DNA from 2 places in the Caloramator sp. genome. Region 2 is predicted to be linked to the other one. Evidence: riboswitches for the same ligand, from Rfam matches in the RefSeq annotation. Region 2 holds a riboswitch; the other holds the start of a gene.

Region 1 (11,587 bases), on a different contig from region 2:
AATTCTATTATATTAGCAATGAATTTACTAATCAATGGGAGATTTAAAACTACTATTCTTTGCAGTATATATACAACTATAGCTGCAAGTACGGTAAATCCAAATGCCATTCCTAATCCTCTTGCAACCCCAACTAAAAAATTATACCAAAGTACCCTTTTTAAACTCTTCTTTTCAACAATAAAATCAACACAATTCAAATTGCACATTAATTTATTAATCTCTTTATTAGGCTTATTTGTACTTATTTGTCCATTCAATATATCACCGCCAAATTATTCCTATATGTATTATAATATATATAGGAATAAAAAGTAAACATAAGGTATCCATTACCTTATGTTTACTTTTAAAACTATTCTTCCAAACCAACTTCAGCCTCTATTTCTATCTCTTCAACAGGTTTTCCAACAAATCTTACCATCATAAAGCAAGCAAATACTCCAAGTAGAAGTGAAACTACAACTGGTATACCTAATGCAACTGGTAAGTAACCGCATACAATTGTTACAACTCCAATTGTTACTGCATAGTATAGCTGTGTCTTAATATGGTGTAGGTGGTCACACATTGAACCCATTGAGGATAAAATCGTTGTATCTGATATAGGTGAACAGTGATCACCAAAGATTGCACCTGTTAAAACAGCACCTATGCTCATTGTTATAAAGTTTGCATCAGGTGACATTGAGTGCGCAAGTGGAATAACAAGAGGCATTAATATTCCCATTGTTCCATAGGATGTACCTGTTGCAAAGGATATAACTGAACCTAAAACAAATATTAAACTTGGAAGTAAAAACTTTGGTAGCGTTCCTGATAGAACCCCTGCTAAATATTTTGCAGTACCAAGTTCCTTAATTGTTCCAGATAGTGACCAAGCAAGAAGTAGTATTGCACCAGTAATTACAAGTGACTTTACTCCCTCAAGCCAAGTATCAATTGCTTCTCCTACTGTCATTATCCTTTGTGATACAGCCATTATAATTGCTATTATACTTGCTAAAAGAGCTGATTGGAAAAGTACAACGCTGGCATCTGATGCACCAAATATTTCTCTTATTGAGTTAAAGGATAGTGGTGCATTCTTAATAACCTCAATTAACTCCTTATCTTCTCCCGCCATTATGCTTGTATATCCACTGTAGTAAAATCCTAAAAATGCAAACACAATTAGTGCACCTATTGGAACTATTGCGTTCCATATACTTAATTTAATTCCTTCCTTTGGTTCAATGTTTGAAGCCTCATTTGATACCATTGGCTTTGCATCATCTGCAATTACCTTTCCAAGTATCCTTGCTCTTCTCTCTGCCTCAAGCATTGGCCCAAATTCACGTGCTAAAACTGCTGTTAGAACTATGAATATAAGTATGAATATGTTGTAGAATCTATAAGGTATTGTAGAAACAAACATTCCATAGGCATTTACATCTTGTCCAATTTGAGCATATCCATCCTTTATTAAGCTTATCTCATATCCAACCCAAGTGGATATAAGTGCAATTCCTGCAATAGGTGCAGCCGTAGCGTCTATTATAAATGACAACTTTTCCCTTGATATCTTCATCTTATCAGCAACTGGTCTCATTATTGGCCCTACAATTAAAGAATTTGCATAGTCATCAAAGAAAACAAGAATTCCAAGAAGCCAAGTTATAAGCTGTGCACTCTTTGCAGACCTTGCCCTCTTTGACAGTGACTCTGCTATTGCCTTTGCACCACCCATTTTAGATACAACTGCAATAAGGCCTCCTATCGCAAGACATTGAAGTATTACTCCTGCATTCCAAGTATCTGATAGGGATGCAAGTATCTTATCTACTAATCCTAAAAACGCATAGAAGAAACTTAAAATAAAACCGTGGGAAGTTAAACTTAAAAGAAATGTACCTGTAAGTACTCCTACGAACAGGGATAAAAGAACATTTTTAGTTCTGAATGCTAATAAAATAGCGACAAGTGGTGGTAAAAGTGTTAAAAATCCTGGCATAAAAAAACTCCTCCTTTAATTTAATAATTTTTCGGAGGAGAGTCCATCAAAGCAAAAGACACCAAAGGTACAAAAACACGTACCCTGCCCTTGCATGATAGCTCTCCACAAACTATGCGTTTGTGACAGTTCTGCATATATTCTATGCAGCCCCAGCCATAGAGTCTTAAAGCATCAACTCTACGCTTCGGCGGTGGCTCCTTTCCTATACCCTCATCGTGCTTACCTCAGATATAGTACTCTTAGACACCGCACCTCTATCATGGTCAACGCATATTCAATTTTTATTTAAGTTATATTTTGCAATAAAGTTAATTGTTTGTCAAGCCTTTTTTATAAATTTTTTGCAATTTGTGCCGCAAGCTTTGCATTGTTAAATACCAGTTGAATATTAGACTCAAGGCTCTTTCCACCTGTAATATCCTTAACCTTTGCAAGTAAAAATGGAGTTGATTCCTTTCCCTTTATTCCCTTATCCTCCGCTTCCTTTAGTGCATCCTCTATTGCCCTATTTATTGTGTCATAATCCATTTCATATTCCTCTGGTATTGGATTTGCAATAACTGCACCACCTTTTAGGTTAAGTTCCCATTTTACCTTTAACATCTTTGCAATTTCCTCTGGAGTATCCAATCTATAATCAACCTTAAATCCACTCTTTCTTGTATAGAAGGCAGGAAGCTCCTCTGTCTTATATCCTACAACTGGAACACCAAAGGTTTCAAGATATTCTAAAGTTAATCCTAAATCAAGTATTGATTTTGCACCTGCACAAACAACTGCAACATTTGTATTTGCAAGCTCTTGAAGGTCTGCTGAAATATCAAAGGTCTCCTGGGCACCTCTGTGAACTCCACCTATTCCTCCTGTTGCAAAGACACGAATTCCTGCAAGGGATGCTATAATCATTGTTGATGCAACAGTTGTCGCTCCATCAATTCCCTTTGCAACTATATATGGAATATCGCGTCTACTTACCTTTACTATCTCTCTGCCTTTTTTACCAAGGTATTCTATTTCATCACGAGTTAAACCCGCCTTTAACTTTCCACCTATTATTGCAATAGTCGCAGGAACTGCCCCATTTTGTCTAACTATCTCTTCAACCTTAAGTGCAGTTTCAACATTTTGTGGATATGGCATACCGTGTGATATTATTGTAGATTCAAGTGCCACAACAGGTCTTCCATTTTCGAGTGCCTCTTTAACCTCCTGTGAAATTACTAAATAATCCTTTAGCATAATCCCATCTCCTTTGCCTTTGTATTTACATTTTGTATAGTCATTTTGTTTGAAATAGTATCCTTTGAGGATAGAGCAATTGCTGCTGCTGCCATTGCAAATTTTGCTGAAGCCTCCATTGAATAGTCGTTTATATAGCTGAAAACAAGTCCTGCCAAAAAGGCATCTCCAGCACCTGTTGCATTTACAACATAAACCTTTGGCATATCTATTTTAAATATTCCTCTACTATCTCCAAATACAACTCCATCTTCACCAAGACTTAAAAATACCCTCTGTACTCCCTTATTCAAAAGAACCTCACAGGCCTTTTTTGCATTATCCACATTATCAACATAAATTCCTGTTAAAACTTCAGCCTCGTATCTATTTGGCTTTATTGTATGAAACTTTCCTATGAAATCCTTTACCTTTTGTGCCTTTTTTGTAGATACTGTGTCTAAAAACAAAACAACATCCTCAAGTTCTGCTATAACTTCAAGTGTTTCTTTAGGTATGTTTGTATCCACAACACATACTTTAGAACTCTCTATTATCTTCTTCTTTGATTTTATAAAATCTACACCTATTCTGTCGCATATATCCATACAAGAGAGTGCAACTGCCATATCTCCATCTTCATCTAATATAGAAAGATATGTTGAAGTATTATCATCAGAGACAACTAAGCTGTGACTCATATCTATGCCTATATTTTTAGAATGCTCAAGTATTTTTCTACCATACATATCATCCCCAATAGCAGTTATGAGCTTTACATTCACATTAAGCCTTGCAAGGTTTTCTGCTATGTTTCTTCCAACACCACCTAAGGACATATTTAAAATACCTATATTCGAATCTTTGTACCTTAGTTTTTCCTTTGGGAAACCTTGTATATCTACATTTGCCCCACCAATAACCAAAACATACTCATCAAGGTTTATAATATAACCTTTTCCTAAAATATATCCCTTTTTCATCAGGTTTGTTATATGAACAGCAACCGATGCCCTTGCTATATTAAGCTTTGAGGCTATTTCCTCTTGGGTTATAAAAGGGTTCTTCTTAATAAGTTCAAGTATTTCTCTTTCTCTATTTGTCATATAATCACCTAAACTTTTGCTTAATTTATAATCATATGTTTATTCTATCATTAACCTATTTAAAATACAATAAACATTTAAAAAATTATATTTATTCAGGCTGATGAAAAAGTTATATATTGATTAGCTCCATGAAGGATTTCTTAGGCATCACTTCATGGAGCTAATCAATTCTAAGCTTTTCTTTGTTTGAAAACCTAAGAATTGCTAAAGCTCATGAAAGAGCCTATTGAAATCCTTTAATGGGGCTTTTTCATACTTTAGCTAACAATTGGGTTTGTCAACAATCTGAAAAAAATTATATTTATTCTTTATATTTATTTGTATAAATTAAAACAATAAATACAATAATAGCCATACCAAGGCATACATAGGCAAAAAATATATTTTTATAAATAATTTTTTCATTTTCGATATAGTAAGTTTTTACTGTTCCCATAGAATTTATTACACAGACATTTCCCTTTAATCTTTCAACCAAATCAAAATCACTTAGATACTTTGATATATTCTTAATTCCTTCTCTTCCATCAGCTTCTAATGTTAAAATAAATTTATCTTTAGCAAAAACTCCATATATTAGCTCAATTACACTATCCCCTTCATTTAGTACAATATTCTCTTTTGCCTTATACCTTCTATCCTTTTTTTCAACATACAAATTATCCTGTAGTTCCTTTAAGTTCAATCCATAAATTAAATTGTTTTTTGATTTATCAACAAACAAGCTAACACTTAATCCCTCTAATGTTTTAATGCTGTGTCCTAAAAAGGCAAATATATTTGACAAATTACTTAAATCTTCACCATCTAAACTGGTTGGAATAACAACATTCAAGTCATTAAACTCTCCATCCTCAATAAGGGGGGCAGGATAAAACAAAAGGTCTCTTCTTTTTTCAATCTTTGTTGGTTTGTATATAACAGAATCGTTTAAAACAACAGCAAATGGATTATTAAGATATGCTGTATTTATTATATCTTTAGGAACAAGATTAAACTTCAGCTTAAGTTTGACGTTTCCACTTTGTGCTACATCCTTCAAACTTAGTCTTATACTATCCCCTCTACTTTTTTCTAAAGATAAAGCCTTATCTAAATATGGAATATCATTTACATAAATACAAAGAGACGATTTTTTAAAATCTATTAAGTTAGAATATCTTAAATTAAATTGAACAAAGGCCTCCTCCTTCAAACTCCTATCCTTTGGTATTTCTATAAAAAAATCAACCTCATTATCTATGCCGTTTAAAACTATATCTTTATAACCTAAATCCTTTAGAGTCACTCTATCCTGATATATCTCTCTATTTTTTTGTTTATATTCACCTACATAAAATGTATTACCATATACTCCCTTTAAAAAATCTATATCGCCTAACGCCTTAGCTGCAAATATAAGTTTTTTACTATCGAAGGAGGTTATTATTAAAACATTTCTACCCTCCTTATAGGGAGATTTTATAAGCTTAACTAAAGCATTATTTGACATTTTGCTTCTATCTTCACTATCTATATACTTCTTTAGCTTTTCATCTAAATCAAAATAGGTCGATATAACAATTATATTTTTATCCACATCATCCACATTAAAATCCTTAATATGCTCTACCCTTAAATTTAAATTAGAATATGCAGCATATCTTCCAAATACTGCTGATAGATAAAAAAGTGCAAGATAAGAATCTAAGTCTTCCCCTGTTAAGATAACTGTGTTAAAACCATCATCATTTCCCATTTTTAAAAAGGGATAAGGAAAATTACTTACCCTTATATTTTCCATATTCTCTTCATATTCGATATGAACATAACTATCATCCTGAATCTCAATCCAATTTCCTATGTTTATATCTTCATAGTAATCTTCACCATCTATCATTTTAAAGGCAGAAATTTTAAGAGAATTAAAACCTACTTTTATTTTTTCCCTTTTTAAAAAGAAGGCTGTTTGTATATTTTTTTTACCATAAATCTTAACACTTCCAACAGGAGAACCATTTAAATATACAGACAGCATAGAATTTTTATATTTTATTGCTTCACTTATATTTATATTTAAATAGACATAACTTTCATCCTTTAAAATCCAATTTTCATCAACAAAAAAATTAAAATCATAATAACTTCTAACACCTCTAAGTTCTATATTGTCGTTTAATTTGAAGTTTTTTATTCCTATATCCTCAGCATATATATTCTTAGAACAGACTAAAAAAAGTATAATAAAAATCTTAAGTATCCTCTTCATCTTATCCCCCCTAAAATCTTTCTGTCTTATACCACCTGTGTTCCCTATTTAAAACCCTATCCTTTAAGTAGGAGTAGACACCCATCATAGAAACAACACCCCAAAGCTTACAATAGGTAAAATACATCAAAAATATTAATATAACATTTTTAAAGCTAAATTCTTCCTTCTCAAGGGATAGAGAAATAGCAACTTCAAGTATGAACATAATATATGATAAAAACCAAATTAAAACCAAGTTTCCATAAATACCAACCCTTAAATTAGTAAAACAACCAAGAATAAAAACGCAGTCAGAGATTAATGTTGATAGTAGAAAAACAAAGTAAACTAATGTAAAGTAGATAACATCTATATATGCACTACTTTTTATCAAACTTCTATCAAATAAATATTTAAATAAAACATATACATTACCCTTAACCCACCTTTTCCTTTGCTTAAACCAAACTCTTAAATTTTCTGGTTCCTGTTCAAAGGTTACTGCCTGTGGAACAAACTTTATTTTATATCCCATCCTGTATATCCTTATGCTAACCTCTGTGTCCTCTGCAATTGCCCTATCATCCCATCCACCAACTTTATCAAGTATCTCCTTCCTTACTAAAAAATTTGTTCCTGGTATTGTACATAAGTTAAAAAGTCTCCATCTCCCTCCCTGTGCCATCCATTGAAAACTAAGCCCCTCTATATTTATAAACCTTGTTAATAGATTTTTATTTTTATTTATTGTCCTAAACTTACCTATAACAGCACCTAAGTTACTATCCTTTTTAAGTTCACAAACAAGATTGTATAGTGCTTGTCTATCTGGTCTATTATCGGCATCATATACTGCAATATACTCACCTTTTGCATATTTAAGCCCAATGTTTAGTGCATTTGCCTTACCCCTTCCTCCTGTGTTTATATCAGTTTTTATAATCCTAAGCCTCTCTTTAAAATCCTCCTTCAACCCTTCTAAAATATACCCTGTATTATCTACTGATAAATCATCAATCACAATAAGCTCAAACTTATCAATAGGATAGTTAAAATTCATTATGCTCCTTACAGTCTCTTCAATTACCTTCTCCTCATTATGGGCTGGAACCAAAATAGATACAAAGGGTAAATCATCTAATAAAAAACTTCTTTTACTTGATTCAACATAGTATAGATAACCAAAATAGGTTAGTATTCCTCCTATGATGAGCATTAGCCATATAGAATAAAGGGAGAACAAGAACAAATTATCATAAATCACCATCCCCTCTCCCTCCTTAAACAAATGGAATGAATTAATATAGCCACCATTCCTGTTACTAATAGAATAAATAGACAAAGAACAGACCTTTGTATATCATAAAAACTTAATTTTATATCTATCCTCTTGTGATAGTCATAATCTATTTTCCCATCTCTACTTTTTATATAGATATCCTTTAAAATTACAGAGTTTTCCTCTTGTTTTAGGTCATAAAAAGAGTATCCCCTGTTCCTTAACTCTCCTATTATTTTCTTTAGATAATCAATATCCACAAACGTATGAAAATAAAAGCCTCCAAAATAGTCTCTAACTACGGAAGTTCTATCTATATTTTTTAATATTTCATTTATGTTGTCTGAATAGACATAGCCTAAGTTTTCAGGTATAAGCTTATTTATAAACTCAATATCGTTTATTCTAAAGGGATATGATGTTGTACAGAAAGAATACTCTGATGTTTGTATATGACCTACATAAGTTGAAAAGTGCTCCTTTAAAAACTCATATCCATCTCTATTTATTGCATAGTGGGGTGCCTCAAAGGCAAGAGGATAAAGTCCACATTTTAAACATTCTAAAAGTGAACTATATACTCTATCCTCCATATACTTATCCATATCATCAGATGGTGGCCTATTATTTTTAATATCCCAAAATTCATAACCCTCTCCCGTTTTTTCATCCCTTATTTGATGAGTATATCCGTGAAGTACTATTGTGGCTCCATTTTGTTGCATATATCTTAGAGTCTCTACAAGCTCCCTATTATCGGATATCCTATATATCCTTCCATTTTCCTTATAGGCAGGTATTAGGGCTATCATATAGGGTATACCTTCAGACTTTAGATAGTCTCCTATACTCCTCAATCTTTTTACATCAACCTTAGCGTGAACATCCTCTATCCTTACAAAAACCTTTTTTTCCTGCCTATGTTCTTTTTTTAAAACATCGTGAAGAACGTCACAAAGTATATAAAAGGTTGTTCCCTCTGAATCATATCTTGTAACCACCCACCTGTTGTTGTATTTAAATATATATGGTATTTGTTTTTTACCATCAGTAAAATAGCTAACAACTTGTCCATTTTTTACATCATAGGAATCAACAAAATTATTATCCGAAATACCAAATTTTCTATTAAATGAAAACCCAAAATCCCCATAATATACATCAACTGCATTATAATTTTTTCCTAAAAATATATTTTTACCAAACTCCTCCCTTTGAAAAACCTCCTTAAAGCCTGTTCCAATTAAAACTGTTGTTCCCCTATAACTTATCAAATCCTCTAAAACCCTACTTGAAAGTTCCTTTTCATCTAATCCAAGTACAAAAACACAATTAAAATCCTTTAAATATCCCTCCTGATAGCACTTCTCTGAAACCTCATAAACATCAACATCAAAATGACCTAATGCAAGTTTAAAGGCTAACACCTCATCGTTGTCATAGCCAAATTTATATCTTGTATCGTACACTATAAGCACCCTATCCCTTTTATCCTCTGCACAGGCTCTTCCAATCATAAAGCATATGATTGCTAATAAACTAATTATTATCTTCTTTAACAATATAGCATCCCCCCATCCTTAGAGCCAAAAGTGCATTTAAATTATCAAAGGAGTGGACATATAGGTTTGATTCATTTCCAAATGCACCATATATGGGAGATAATCTATTTTTACATTGTAATTTAAGCATTCTGTTTATTAGCATATTATATAAATCAATATCCCTATAATATAAAGCAACCCTTGCTAAAGTCGCATAAATTGCTGTGGATTCTATCCTTGAGGCTGGCTTTAAATCTTTTATGTAATACTCTGAATAAACTGCACCCTTTTTTTCTATTTCATTTTTGATAAACTTAATAAAGTCCATATAAAAAATGTTGTCCTCTGCCAAGTGTTCAATTACTATTGCATTTTGAAGCATATCAACCTTATACTCACTTGAATATTGTTTTGTTCTTAAATTATATCTATTTCTAAAAAAGGGAGTGCCCTCTATCTTCCCATTTTCTAAAACCCATTTTGAGTTTTCATATATGCTTTTAAAACTTAGCTCGTAATTGCTAATAAGATTTATTGTGTATAAATCTATATAGGATAAAGTAATAGTTCCTGACTTTGTATATCCATCATAATAGTCTACTAAAAAGCCATTTCTACATTCATATTTTTTAACAGAGGCTATAATCCTTTTAGCAAGATTGAAGTACTCTCTATTACCAAAAACACTATACCCTATTAAAAGTGCCCTTATAATTCTTAAATCATCTATTGAAGCAGATGACGAATATTGATAATCCTCACCAACCCGCCAAGATACCAAATTATTTTTAAGCATCATTTTATCCATTACAAACTCATAATGCATCCTGTATCCTGCCTCATCCTTTATGTATAGATAATAGAGCATAATAAGTCCCTCAGATTCTGACAAAACATCCCTTGAACCAAACTCCATTTTATAGTTGGTAAATATACCTCCATATTCACTGATTAGTTTTTTCTCTACAAATTCCCTTAGTATTTTTTCATCAGGCGTCACACAAGGATAATCATACTCAAAATTTAACCTTTTACTATTCATATTCCCCTCCCACATTACAAGAAATATGAGAACTATAACAATCAATATGTACCTTTTAATAACAATCACTCCCCTATGTCTTATAAAATTATATTTGTCAAAGGGGTTAAATAGAACAGGTTAAATCTTGGTTAATTTATTGACAAGCTCTGCAGATTGATTTATACTAATATTGAAAATAATCTGAATTTTTTATTTTTGGAGGCGACTTAAGATGAATTTATACCATATCAACCTAACTTATGAAAACAAAATAGATGAGATAGCAGAGGATATAATAAACAACAACTTCGATGTTATTGAAATAGACGGAATATGTAATAGCTGTGATAAGGACTTAGTATTTGAATGTTTTGATTCAAACCCTATATTTAACATATTAAGAGAGCTTCAGCTAAAGGGTATTAGAGGATATAGATTTGATTGTAATATTTATAAAAGTTCAGATAAAAAAGTTACTCTTGTTAAAAAATACGATGTTACCAACATAAATGAAATATAAATTGGTTAAAATTTCTCCCCTTAAAACTCATTTTAACTTAATCAATAAAATTCAACTCCCCCTTATATAAGTAGGCGGGAGTACACCATCCTATGAGGTTACTTATTTAATTCTTTATATTTTTAATATTTTTATTAATCTTAGGTTTCTTGACATCAGACTTTTTTTACTATATACTACAATTGTTAATTATCTGAAATATTTGATGGTAAAGTCCATCAAATATTTTTTTACGCTCTATGCAATCGTTTGCTCACATTAAAAGGAGGTTTTAAAATGTCTAAAAAAATATTCACCTTTGATTTCTGGCAAAAATTTGGAAAAGCACTTATGGTTGTAGTCGCAGTAATGCCTGCAGCAGGACTTATGATTTCAATTGGAAAACTTATTGGAATTCTATTTGGGGACGTAACACTTGCACAGACGATTGCAAGAATAATTGAAGATTTAGGTTGGGGAATAATTGTAAATCTTCACATACTATTTGCAGTTGCAATAGGTGGTTCTTGGGCAAAGGAAAGAGCTGGTGGTGCCTTTGCTGCACTTATAGCCTTTATACTAATAAACCGTGTAACAGGTGCAATATTTGGCGTAAATGGTGCAATGCTTCAGGATGCAAACGCAACTGTTAAAACAATATTTGGCTCAAATTTAGTTGTTAAGGACT
Region 2 (11,587 bases):
ATGGAGTGAAATTGTTTTTGGTGGTATTATGCCCCACAGATTTGATATCGATAAACTTGTTAGTGATAAGCCTGTGTGCTTAATAAGACAGGATGGACACTCCCTCATACTTAATACCAAAGCATTAGATGTACTCAACTTAAGAAATAATGAATCGGCTATGGATTCAGAAACGGCAGTAAAGGATGAGTTTGGTCTAACTGGACTTTTTTACGAAAATTGGGTGTTTGAAATAATAGGTAGAATAATGGATATGATGCCAGATATCTATTATGAAATAGCCCTATTAAGAGTAGATAGTGAACTTATAAAAAATGGAATTACTTTAGTAAATGATATTATGACTCAGTATCCAAGATATTACAATACCTATAAAAGACTTCAAAATGAAGGAAAGATTAAAGTTAGAATTATTGCAGGAAGCCTTGGTAATTCAAAGGAGTACAGTGAATTTATTAAGCTTTCTGAAACAGAGAAGCTAAAAAAAGTCCAGTAAAATATTTTGTAGATGGTAGCTTTGGTTCAAGAACGGCATTATTGATTGAACCTTATGAGGATGATCAAAATAATATTGGATGCCAAAACTTGAGTGATGAAGAAATGTATAATATAATAGAAAATTCATTAAAAAATAGCATACCAATGGCTGCCCATATTATTGGAGACTTGGCTATGAAGAAGTTTTTAGATATATATGAAAGGGTATATAATATCTATCCAAATAAAGAAGTTAGAAATAGGGTTGAACATATTCAAATAATAAAGGAAGATGACATAGAAAGGTTTAAAAGATTAAATCTTATTGCATCTTTTCAACCTATATTTAATTTAGAAAGCAATTTAACATTAACAAGGCTTGGATATAGAAGAATAAAGGATACTTACAGATATAGAACATTTATCGAAAAAGGTATAACAACAATATTTAATAGTGATACACCCTTTGGTGCAGAGTATATGCAAAAAAAGGATGGAACATTTTTTAAGGGCTTTGAACCAATGTTGGGCATATACTGTTCGGTTAACAAATTAAACTTAAATATTGAAGAGAGGGTAACTGTAAAACAGGCTGTAGAATGTTATACTAAAAATCCAGCCTATGCAAATTATATGGAGGATGTCTACGGAACGTTAGAGAAAGGAAAATATGCTGATTTTGTAGTTTTAGAAGAGGATATTTTTAAAATTGATACTTTAAGAATTAAGGATGTTGAGGTTTATATGACTGTAATAGATGGTGAAGTGGTATATCAAAAGCAGTAAATTAAGATATAAAAAAGGTATAGTTAAAAACACTATACCTTTTTTATATGCTATACAAGCACAACTCTATAGAAGGTCTTTTTACCTTTTCTAACAAGCATTTCTCCATCTTTAAATAGAGAATCATCTATTACAAAATCCATATCAGAAACTTTTTCGTTGTTTATGTAAAGACCACCTTGTTGAATAAGTCTTCTTCCTTCGCTCTTTGAAGGAATAGCCTTTATTTCTACCAGCACATCAATAACCTTTTGACCAAGTAGGTTAGATGGCATTTCAAAGGTTGGAGCATTGCTTAAATCCCCACCAGATTCAAATAGTGCAATTGCAGCCTGTTCAGCCTTTTTAGCCTCTTCTTCACCGTGAACAAGCTTTGTAACTTCGTATGCAAGAACCTTTTTGGCCTCATTTATCTCTTTATCCTTTAATGAACCTAATCTTCTTACTTCATCCATTGGTAGGAAAGTTAAAAGAGCAAGACATTTTTCAACATCTGCATCATTTACATTTCTCCAGTATTGATAGAATTCAAATGGAGTTGTTTTATTTGCATCAAGCCATAATGCTCCTTTTTCTGTTTTACCCATTTTCTTTCCTTCGCTGTTGGTTAGAAGTTTAAATGTTAAACCATAGGCTGGTTTACCTTCTTTTCTTCTGATAAGGTCAGCACCAGCAAGTATATTTGACCATTGGTCATTTCCACCAAGTTCCATTATACAACCATATCTTTTATTTAGTTCTAAGAAATCATATGCCTGCATTAACATATAGTTGAATTCAAGGAAGGATAGCCCCTTTTCCATTCTAAGTTTAAAACATTCTGCAGTAAGCATTTTATTAACTGAGAAATGTACTCCTACATCTCTTAAAAATTCTATGTAGTTTAAATTCCAAAGCCAATCAGCGTTATTTACCATTATTGCTTTCCCGTCAGAAAAATCTATAAATCTTTCCATTTGTTTCTTTAAACATTCTGAATTATATTGTATTTCTTCCTTTGTTAGCATTTTTCTCATATCGGTTTTTCCACTTGGATCCCCTATCATAGCAGTACCGCCACCAATTAGTGCGATTGGCCTATGTCCTGCCCTTTGCATATGTGCCATTGCCATTAAAGCTATAAAATGTCCAACGTGAAGGCTGTCTGCTGTAGGGTCAAAACCAATATAAAATGTTATTTTTTCTTTTTCCAATAATTCCTTTATTTCATCTTCGTGGGTAAGCTGTTCAATAAAGCCACGTTCCATTAGCACATCAAAAGCTGACATTATTAAAACCCTCCTTAAAATAAGCTTGCATATATTTTACCAAAGTAAAAGTATAATTTCAAATAAAATTAGTAATCTGCATACATATTGTCAACGTGAACTATTATTTCATAGTTAGGAAGTATTTTATGCAAATCATTTATTATTTCGTGTGCTTTTTTGCTGATATCCTTATGTTTGATTTCATTTGAAAAGACTACATCAAATATAATATTTTTTTTATGTTTTCCATCAACTAATCTAATATCGTGAACATCAAGTACATATTTATATCTTGATAGTACATCTTTTATTTTAAATTTTATTATTTCCAGCTCTTCGTTATCAAGAACAACGGGATCCATATGTAGGATTAAAACGATGTTTAATTTTTTAGACACTTCGTTTTCAATTTTATCAATAAGTTCGTGTGCTTCTAAAATATCTGTTTTATAATCTATCTCTGCGTGAAGGGAGGCTATTGTTTTTTGTGCACCATAGGTGTGAACAATAAGGTCGTGTACTCCAATAATACCTTTATAGGACTTTACACTATCAACAATTTCCTTCACAAGTTCAGGGTCTGCAGCCTCACCAAGTAGAGGACTTATAGTATCGTTAATTAAATTATAGCCTGCATAAAGTATAAAAAATGAAACCAACAATCCTATATACCCATCAATTGTTATGTTAAAAAATTTTGAAATTAATATACTTATTAAAACAGTAGATGTTATTATTACATCACTAAAACTATCAAAGGATGTTGCGTTTATTGCTCCAGATGATGACACCTGTGATAGTATTTTATTAAAATAACCGAGCCAAAGTTTTATAATTATAGATACAACAAGGACTATTCCAGTATATATATTAAAGGTGAGTGGAGATGGATGCAGTATTTTTTCAAAGGACGATTTTAAAAACTCAAATCCAACTAAAAGTACAAGTATAGATACAATAAGTCCAGCTATATATTCTCCTCTTCCGTGACCAAAGGGATGTTCTTTATCGGCAGGCTTATCTGCAATCATAAAACCTATTATAGTTACAACTGAAGAACCAACATCTGATAAGTTGTTAAAGGCATCTGCAGTTATTGCTATGCTTCCACTTATTGTACCGAATATGAATTTGAATATAAAAAGCAGTATATTAACAAATATTCCTACACCACCAGATAGATAGCCTATATATTTTCTATCGGTTTTATTTTTTAAATACATTTCAATAAGCTTTCTTGTCATATTTATCAGTCTCCCTTAATAGATTCATAGATATATTTTAACCTAAAAGTACAAAAAATAGAATTATTGTTTCAATTAATTACCACGAATTTTAATTGAGAGTAGGGTAAAAATATTAATGTGTAAAACAACAAAATGGAGGTATGAAGTATGTTACAAAAGAATGCAAGACAAAATGTAGAAGAAAGCGTACAAAATCTACAAAACACTCTAAATAGTCTAAGACAGGCAGCAACAACTGTAGAAAATCAAAACACTAAGGCACAAATTGAACAGCAGATACAAAGTATCCAAAATACTTTAAATGCATGCCAAAACATAGCAAATACATTAAGGCAACAATAATAGGAGGGGATTACCCCTCTTAATTTATTGCAGAAAATTAATAAAAATACATTTGAAATGTATAAATATTTATGATAGTATAAATACAATAATTTAATAAAAAAATAACAATACCTTATGTAGAGGTGCCTAAGTCAAGAGTACTAAAGAGGAACTTGGCAGGTTATGAAGCTTTAGGAAAGGGGCTTTAGGCCGAAGGGGATAGTCGCCAAACTATTTACCTGGCTGTTTGCATAATATGCACTCAGCTGTCACCAAAGGGTGGAGAGCTACAAAGGTTTTGTTTGGGTATGCAAAAGCAGCTTGAACAAACCTTGCTGCTTTTATTTTTTTAAAGGAGGAATGGGAAATGGCAATTGTTGTACAAAAGTATGGTGGGAGCTCGGTTTCTACTACTGAAAAAATTAAAAGAGTTGCAAAAAGTGTTATAGATAAAAAAAACAAGGGATATAAAGTTGTTGTTGTAATATCGGCAATGGGAGATACAACGGATGATTTAATAGAGCTTGCAAAGGGTATTTCTAATAGTCCTGATAAAAGGGAGTTAGATGCCCTACTTGCAACAGGTGAAATGATTTCAAGTTCGCTTTTGGCGATGGCTATAAAGGACATAGGATATGATGCAATATCCTTTAATGCATTTCAAATTCAGCTAAAAACAAATGGAGTATATGGTAAATCGTTAATTGAAGATATAAATATTCTTCCTATAAAAAATGCATTAGATTTAGATAAAATAGTTGTTGTAGCAGGATTTCAAGGTATTTCAGATGAAGGTGACTTAACAACCTTAGGAAGAGGAGGTTCTGATACCACAGCTGTAGCACTTGCTGTTAAATTAGATGCTGAATGTGAAATATATACAGATGTTGATGGAATATATAGCGTAGATCCTCGTCTTTATAAAAATGCAAAAAAGATTGAAAACATAAGTTACGAAGAGATGTTGGAACTTTCAAGCCTTGGTGCACAGGTTATGCATTCAAGGTCTGTGGAACTTGGACAAAAATACAATATACCCATCTACGTTGGACTTAGTTGTAGCGATGTAAAGGGGACATATATAAGGGAGGTTGAAGAAATGGAAAATAAACCAGTAACAGGGCTTGCAGTTTCAGATGATGATGTTTCAATAACTTTACTTGATATTGATTATGATATTTATACCCTATCAAGTATATTTGAATCAATAGCTGCAAGGAAGATTAATGTTGATATGATAAGCCAGACTGCACCACAAAATGGCAGTGTCAACATATCCTTTACAATACCAAAGGCTGATTTAAATGAGTGCTTAGAAGTTGTCAGAGTATATACGGTTAAAAGGCCAATTATAGATGAGAATGTAACAAAATTTTCTATAGTAGGCATTGGTATGAAGACGACATCGGGTGTTGCAGCAAGACTCTTTAAGGTATTTAAGGAGAATAATATACAGGTTAAAATGATTACCACATCAGAAATAAGAATTACTTGCACTATAAATAGGGAGGATAAATTAAAGGCAGTTGAACTTGTGGCAAAAGAATTTAATTTATAAGAAATGTAAAAACTATAGAAAGAAAAACTTTCTATAGTTTTTTGTTATTATGTAAATTATATGTTAAAAATAAGTACAAATCATAAATATTTATATTTTTTATATTGCAAAAGTCATATAAAAGTATTATTATATGATTAAAGAATCATATACTTTATATGGAAGGTGATATAATGAAGTTGCAGGAAATTAATAAAGCACATTTTGAGGGAATGGAAAATAGCATAACTGGAGTATTAGAGCTTTATACTACGACCTGCCCAGTTTGTGTACAATTAAAGCCTGTACTTGAGGAAGTAGCACAGGAGATAGAAAATGTTAATTTCTATACAATTAATGCACAGGAAAATATGTCAGTTGCAAGAAAGTTTAAAGTAATGAGTGTACCTACTACACTTATATTAAAAAATGGAGAAGTTGTGGAAAAAGTAATAGGCTTTAAAAATAAAGAAGAATTAAAGCAGATAGTACAAAAGTATTTTTAGGTGAGGATATGGAGTTAGTTAATATTTTAAAGGCTTTATCAGATGAAACGAGAATAAGGATATTGAACCTTCTTATGGTTAAAGAACTTTGTGTATGTGAGCTTGAGGTGCTTCTTGGACTTAATCAGTCCAACGCCTCAAGACACTTAAATAAACTTTCTTCTGCTGACATTTTAAAGAGCTATAAAAAGGGACAGTATGTATATTATTTCATAAACTCAGATTTTATAAAAAAATATCAAAATCTATATGAAACCCTTAGACAAAACTTTAACAATTATGACATACTAATGAACGACAAAAAAATTTAGATAAATATATTTTAAGTGGTATATCCTGTGAAGATTTAAAGGAAGGTAAATTAAAATTTTAAGGGAGGTTAGTTTATGGAAAAGAAAAAGGGATTAGGCTTTTTCGAAAGGTATTTATCTATTTGGGTTGCTCTATGTATTGTTGTTGGTATTTTAATAGGAAAATACATTCCTATAATACCAAAAACATTGAGCCGATTTGAATATGCTAATGTTTCAATTCCTGTTGCAATTTTAATATGGCTTATGATTTATCCTATGATGCTTAAAATTGATTTTTCAAGTGTTGTGAATGCAACTAAAAAACCAAAGGGACTTATAGTTACATGTGTTACAAACTGGCTTATAAAACCATTTACAATGTATTTATTTGCATACTTTTTTATAAGAATAGTATTTAATAACTTTATTCCAGATAACCTTGCAACAGAATATATAGCAGGAGCAGTTCTTCTTGGCGCTGCACCTTGTACAGCTATGGTTTTTGTATGGAGCTATTTAACTGATGGAGATGCAGGATATACACTTGTTCAAGTTGCTGTAAATGACTTAATTATACTTGTTGCATTTACACCAATCGTTGCCTTTTTACTTGGTGTAAGCAATGTTAAAGTACCATATAATACTCTATTCTTATCAACTATTCTATTTGTTGTTATACCACTTACATTTGGTTATCTAACAAGAAGAAGTGTTATTAAGAATAAAGGACTTGATTATTTTGAAAATGTATTTTTAAAGAAGTTTAATAATGTAACAATAGTAGGACTACTATTAACACTTGTTATAATATTCTCGTTCCAAGGAGAGATTATACTAAATAATCCATTCCATATTCTATTAATAGCTGTACCACTTACAATTCAAACCTTCTTTATATTTGGATTTGCATACGCTTGGGCAAAGATTTGGAAGCTCCCACATAATATTGCGGCACCAGCATCCCTAATTGGTGCAAGCAATTTCTTTGAACTTGCTGTTGCAGTTGCGATTTCATTATTTGGATTAAAATCAGGAGCAGCCCTTGCGACTGTTGTGGGTGTTTTAACAGAGGTTCCAATAATGCTAACTCTTGTAAAGATTGCAAATAACACAAGACATTGGTTTAAGTAATAAAAACCCCTTTTAGGGGTTTTTATTGACTTTAATATTTAATTATTTTATAATATAGTTATAAAATATAGAAGGGAGATGTTTTTATGCAAATTAAAATACTTGGTTCAGGTTGTGCAAACTGTAAAAAGCTTGAGGCAAATGCAAGAGAGGCCATAAAAGAACTTGGAGTAGAAGCTGAAGTTATAAAGGTTGAGGATTTTAAAGATATTATGAAGTATGGAGTTATGAGAACTCCTGCAATAGTAATAAATGAAAAGGTAAAGATGTTTGGTAAGGTTTGTACAGTAGAAGAAATAAAGAATTATATAAAGGATGAAATGTAGGAGGAATTCTATGTCAAAAACCTGGTATCCAGTAATAGACTATGAAAAGTGTACAGAGTGTGGAATATGCTTTGACCACTGTAAACACGGTGTCTATAGTAAAAGAGAAAGCAGAATAATTGTAGTTGAAGGGGAAAACTGTGTTCACGGATGTAGAGGCTGTCAAAGTAAATGTCCTTCAGGTGCTATAAGCTATGTTGGTGATGACGGTACAACTAAGGGAGGTTGCTGCTGCAGCTGTTGTTAAAAAATAGTTTATCTATGTTAAAATTATAACTTTTCAAAATATATTGAAATTTATTTCGATATTTTGATAAAATAAAAATAGGCAGAGTAAAGAGAGCCACAACACATTTAATAGGGTGTTGTGGCTTTTTTTGAATAATTAATGCATATATTTTATTATCTAAAATTGAGGGGGATATAAAATGTCAAAGTATATTCTTGCATTAGATCAAGGCACAACAAGTTCAAGAGCAATAGTCTTTGATAATGGAGGACAAGTTATTTCTGTTGCACAAAAAGAGTTTACTCAAATATATCCAAAGGCTGGATGGGTTGAACATAATCCTATGGAGATATGGGCAACTCAAATAGGTGTAGCAAATGAGGCTATGGCTAAGGCTGGGCTAACAGCACAGGATATTGCAGCAATTGGTATAACAAATCAAAGAGAAACTACAGTTGTATGGGATAGGACAACAGGAAAGCCAATATATAATGCAATAGTATGGCAGTGCAGAAGGACAGCCGATATATGTGATGACTTAAGAAATAAAGGCTATGCAGAAATGATAAGAAATAAGACAGGATTAGTAGTTGATGCATATTTTTCAGGTACAAAGATAAAATGGATACTTGATAATGTTGAAGGTGCAAGAGAAAAGGCTGAAAGAGGAGAACTTCTATTTGGCAATATTGATACGTGGCTTATATGGAATTTAACAGGTGGAAAGGTTCACGTTACTGACTATTCAAATGCTTCAAGAACAATTCTATATAATATTTACGAATTAAAGTGGGATGATGAGATACTTGAAATATTAAATATTCCTAAATCAATGCTTCCAGAGGTTAAGCCTTCAAGCTGTGTATACGGATATACAGCAGTTGATGTAATAGGAGGAGAAATTCCAATAGCAGGAGATGCAGGAGATCAGCAGGCGGCTCTATTTGGACAGGGATGTTACAGAGAAGGTATGGCTAAAAATACATACGGAACAGGATGTTTTATGCTTATGAACACAGGAGAAAAGCCTGTTAAATCGAAGAATGGACTTTTGACAACAATAGCTTGGGGAGTAGATGGAAGGATAGAGTATGCCCTTGAGGGGAGTATATTTATAGCAGGTGCAGTAATTCAATGGTTAAGAGATGAGCTAAGAATGATAAAGACAGCAGCAGACAGTGAAGAGTATGCAATAGCTGTTGAAGATTCTAATGGAGTATATGTGGTTCCTGCATTTGTTGGTATGGGTGCTCCATATTGGGATATGTATGCAAGGGGAACAATAGTAGGATTAACAAGAGGAGCAAAGAAGGAGCATATTATAAGAGCCTCTCTTGAATCGATGGCATATCAAACAATGGATGTTATTAAGTCTATGGAGGAGGATTCTGGAATTTGCCTTTCAGCACTTAAGGTTGATGGTGGTGCAGCTGCAAACAACTTCCTAATGCAATTCCAATCAGACATATTAAATGTCGATGTTTACAGACCAAGGGTAATAGAGACAACAGCATTAGGTGCTGCATATCTTGCTGGATTGGCAGTTGGATATTGGAAAAATAAAGAGGAGATATTAAGTAATTGGGCTGTAGACAAAAAATTTGAACCTAATATGGATGAAGAAAAGAGAACAAAGCTTATTAGGGGATGGCATAAGGCAGTAAAGAGAGCATTAGAATGGGAAAAGGAAGAATGATTGATTTTTAATCTAAAATATGGTAAACTATAAATAATAGAATATTTTGGCGAGAGTTGAGAGCCGTGAAAATAGGCCACATAGGTGGTTCTGTTTTCACGGCTTAATTTTTTAAGGGGAGGTTTTTGTATGTATGATGTTGCAGTAATTGGTGCAGGTATAGTTGGCACAAGTATAGCAAGGGAATTATCAAGATATGATTTGAATATAGTGGTTATAGAAAAAAGCAGTGATGTAGCAAATGGTTCTACAAAGGCGAACAGTGGAATTGTTCACGCAGGGTACGATGCAAAGGAAGGTACTTTAAAGGCAAAGTTTAATGTTTTAGGAAGTGAGATGTACGAAGAGATATGCAGAGAATTAGATGTACCATATAAGAGAAATGGTTCTTTAGTACTTGCCTTTAATGATGAGGACTTAAGACATATAGAAATGCTTTATAAAAGAGGATTAACAAATGGAGTTAGGGAACTTGAGATAATAGACAAAAACAAGGTTTTATCTTTAGAACCAAACCTTCAAGATAATGTAGTTGGTGCACTTTATGCTAAAACTGGAGCAATAGTGTCTCCCTTTGAGCTTGCTATTGCCCTTGCAGAAAATGCAAATCAAAATGGAGTTGAATTTATGCTTTCAACTCAAGTTGTGAAGGTTTATAAGGAGAAGGATGTATTTACGATTGAGACAAGTCAAGGAATTATAAAATCAAGATTTTTAGTTAATGCGGCAGGGCTTTTTGCAGATGATATAAATGATATGCTTGGAGGAGAAAAATTTAGGATTATACCAAGAAGAGGAGAATATTGCCTATTTGATAAAGCAGTTGGAGGAATAGTTACAAGGACTATATTCCAAACACCTACAAGTAAAGGAAAAGGAATATTGGTGTCTCCAACAGTACACGGCAATTTGTTTGTTGGTCCTAATGCAGTTGAAATGGATAGAAAGGATGATGTTTCAACAACAAGAGAGGGGCTTGATGAGGTATTAAGGGGAGGAAGCAGAAGTGTAAAGGGATTAAATCAAAGAGATGTAATAACTTCCTTTACAGGCATCAGAGCAACACCGGATAATAGGGATTTTATAATAAATATACCAACTTCCAATGCTGTAAATGCAGCAGGTATAGAATCTCCAGGGCTTACTGCATCTGTTGCAATTGCTCCATATGTAGTATCACTTCTTGAGGAACAGGGACTTGTTCTTATAAAGAAGGAGCACTTTGTGGCTACAAGAGAAAATACAAAATTGTTTATAAATATGTCAGAGGATGAAAAGAGAGAAGTTTTAAGCAAAAATCCTATATATGGAAGGATAATCTGTAGATGTGAACACATAACAGAGGGAGATATAATAAGTGCCATAAGAAGACCTCTTGGAGCAAAAAGTGTAGATGGAGTCAAAAGAAGAGTTAGAGCAGGGATGGGAAGATGTCAAGGAGGCTTTTGTATGCCAAGGGTGGTTGAAATACTTGCAAGGGAGCTTAATATACCTCTAACCGAAGTAAAAAAATCAGATGAAGGCAGTTTTATTTTGACAGGTAAGACAAAATGATGGGAGGAGAAAAAATGAAGAGGGACTTGGTTATAATAGGTGGCGGGCCTGCAGGGCTTGCAGCAGCAATAGAGGCAAAGAAGAATGGGATAGATGATATTTTGATATTAGAAAGGGACAAAAGGCTTGGAGGCATATTGCAGCAGTGTATACACAATGGTTTTGGACTTCATATTTTTAAAGAACAGCTAACAGGCCCAGAGTATGCCCAAAGGTTTATAGATGAGGTAG

The links. A riboswitch is a leader RNA that binds a small molecule or an ion and turns the genes downstream of it on or off. The one in region 2 is predicted to bind lysine.
Region 1: it holds a riboswitch for lysine, as region 2 does, so the genes downstream of both, JG776_RS08690 (Na+/H+ antiporter NhaC family protein) here and JG776_RS04415 (aspartate kinase) in region 2, are expected to answer to the same signal.

The regions. Positions count from the first base shown of each region.
Region 1 is NZ_JAIHAO010000025.1:31,297-42,883, reverse strand. Features, by position in the region: gene JG776_RS08695 (DUF5665 domain-containing protein) at 1-260, opposite strand, end outside; gene JG776_RS08690 (Na+/H+ antiporter NhaC family protein) at 356-1,993, opposite strand; lysine riboswitch at 2,084-2,261, opposite strand; gene JG776_RS08685 (pseudouridine-5'-phosphate glycosidase) at 2,327-3,235, opposite strand; gene JG776_RS08680 (PfkB family carbohydrate kinase) at 3,229-4,320, opposite strand; gene JG776_RS08675 (cellulose biosynthesis cyclic di-GMP-binding regulatory protein BcsB) at 4,625-6,571, opposite strand; gene JG776_RS08670 (glycosyltransferase family 2 protein) at 6,582-7,820, opposite strand; gene JG776_RS08665 (polysaccharide deacetylase family protein) at 7,814-9,394, opposite strand; gene JG776_RS08660 (glycosyl hydrolase family 8) at 9,372-10,418, opposite strand; gene JG776_RS08655 (hypothetical protein) at 10,633-10,920, shown strand; gene JG776_RS08650 (PTS transporter subunit IIBC) at 11,197-11,587, shown strand, end outside.
Region 2 is NZ_JAIHAO010000008.1:31,800-43,386, forward strand. Features, by position in the region: gene JG776_RS04390 (amidohydrolase family protein) at 1-496, shown strand, start outside; partial or broken gene JG776_RS04395 (amidohydrolase family protein) at 532-1,263, shown strand; gene tyrS (tyrosine--tRNA ligase) at 1,314-2,534, opposite strand; gene JG776_RS04405 (cation diffusion facilitator family transporter) at 2,600-3,757, opposite strand; gene JG776_RS04410 (hypothetical protein) at 3,908-4,102, shown strand; lysine riboswitch at 4,215-4,382, shown strand; gene JG776_RS04415 (aspartate kinase) at 4,452-5,642, shown strand; gene JG776_RS04420 (thioredoxin family protein) at 5,816-6,127, shown strand; gene JG776_RS04425 (metalloregulator ArsR/SmtB family transcription factor) at 6,136-6,438, shown strand; gene arsB (ACR3 family arsenite efflux transporter) at 6,514-7,551, shown strand; gene JG776_RS04435 (thioredoxin family protein) at 7,638-7,877, shown strand; gene JG776_RS04440 (4Fe-4S dicluster domain-containing protein) at 7,888-8,124, shown strand; gene glpK (glycerol kinase GlpK) at 8,306-9,802, shown strand; gene JG776_RS04450 (NAD(P)/FAD-dependent oxidoreductase) at 9,932-11,356, shown strand; gene JG776_RS04455 (FAD-dependent oxidoreductase) at 11,371-11,587, shown strand, end outside.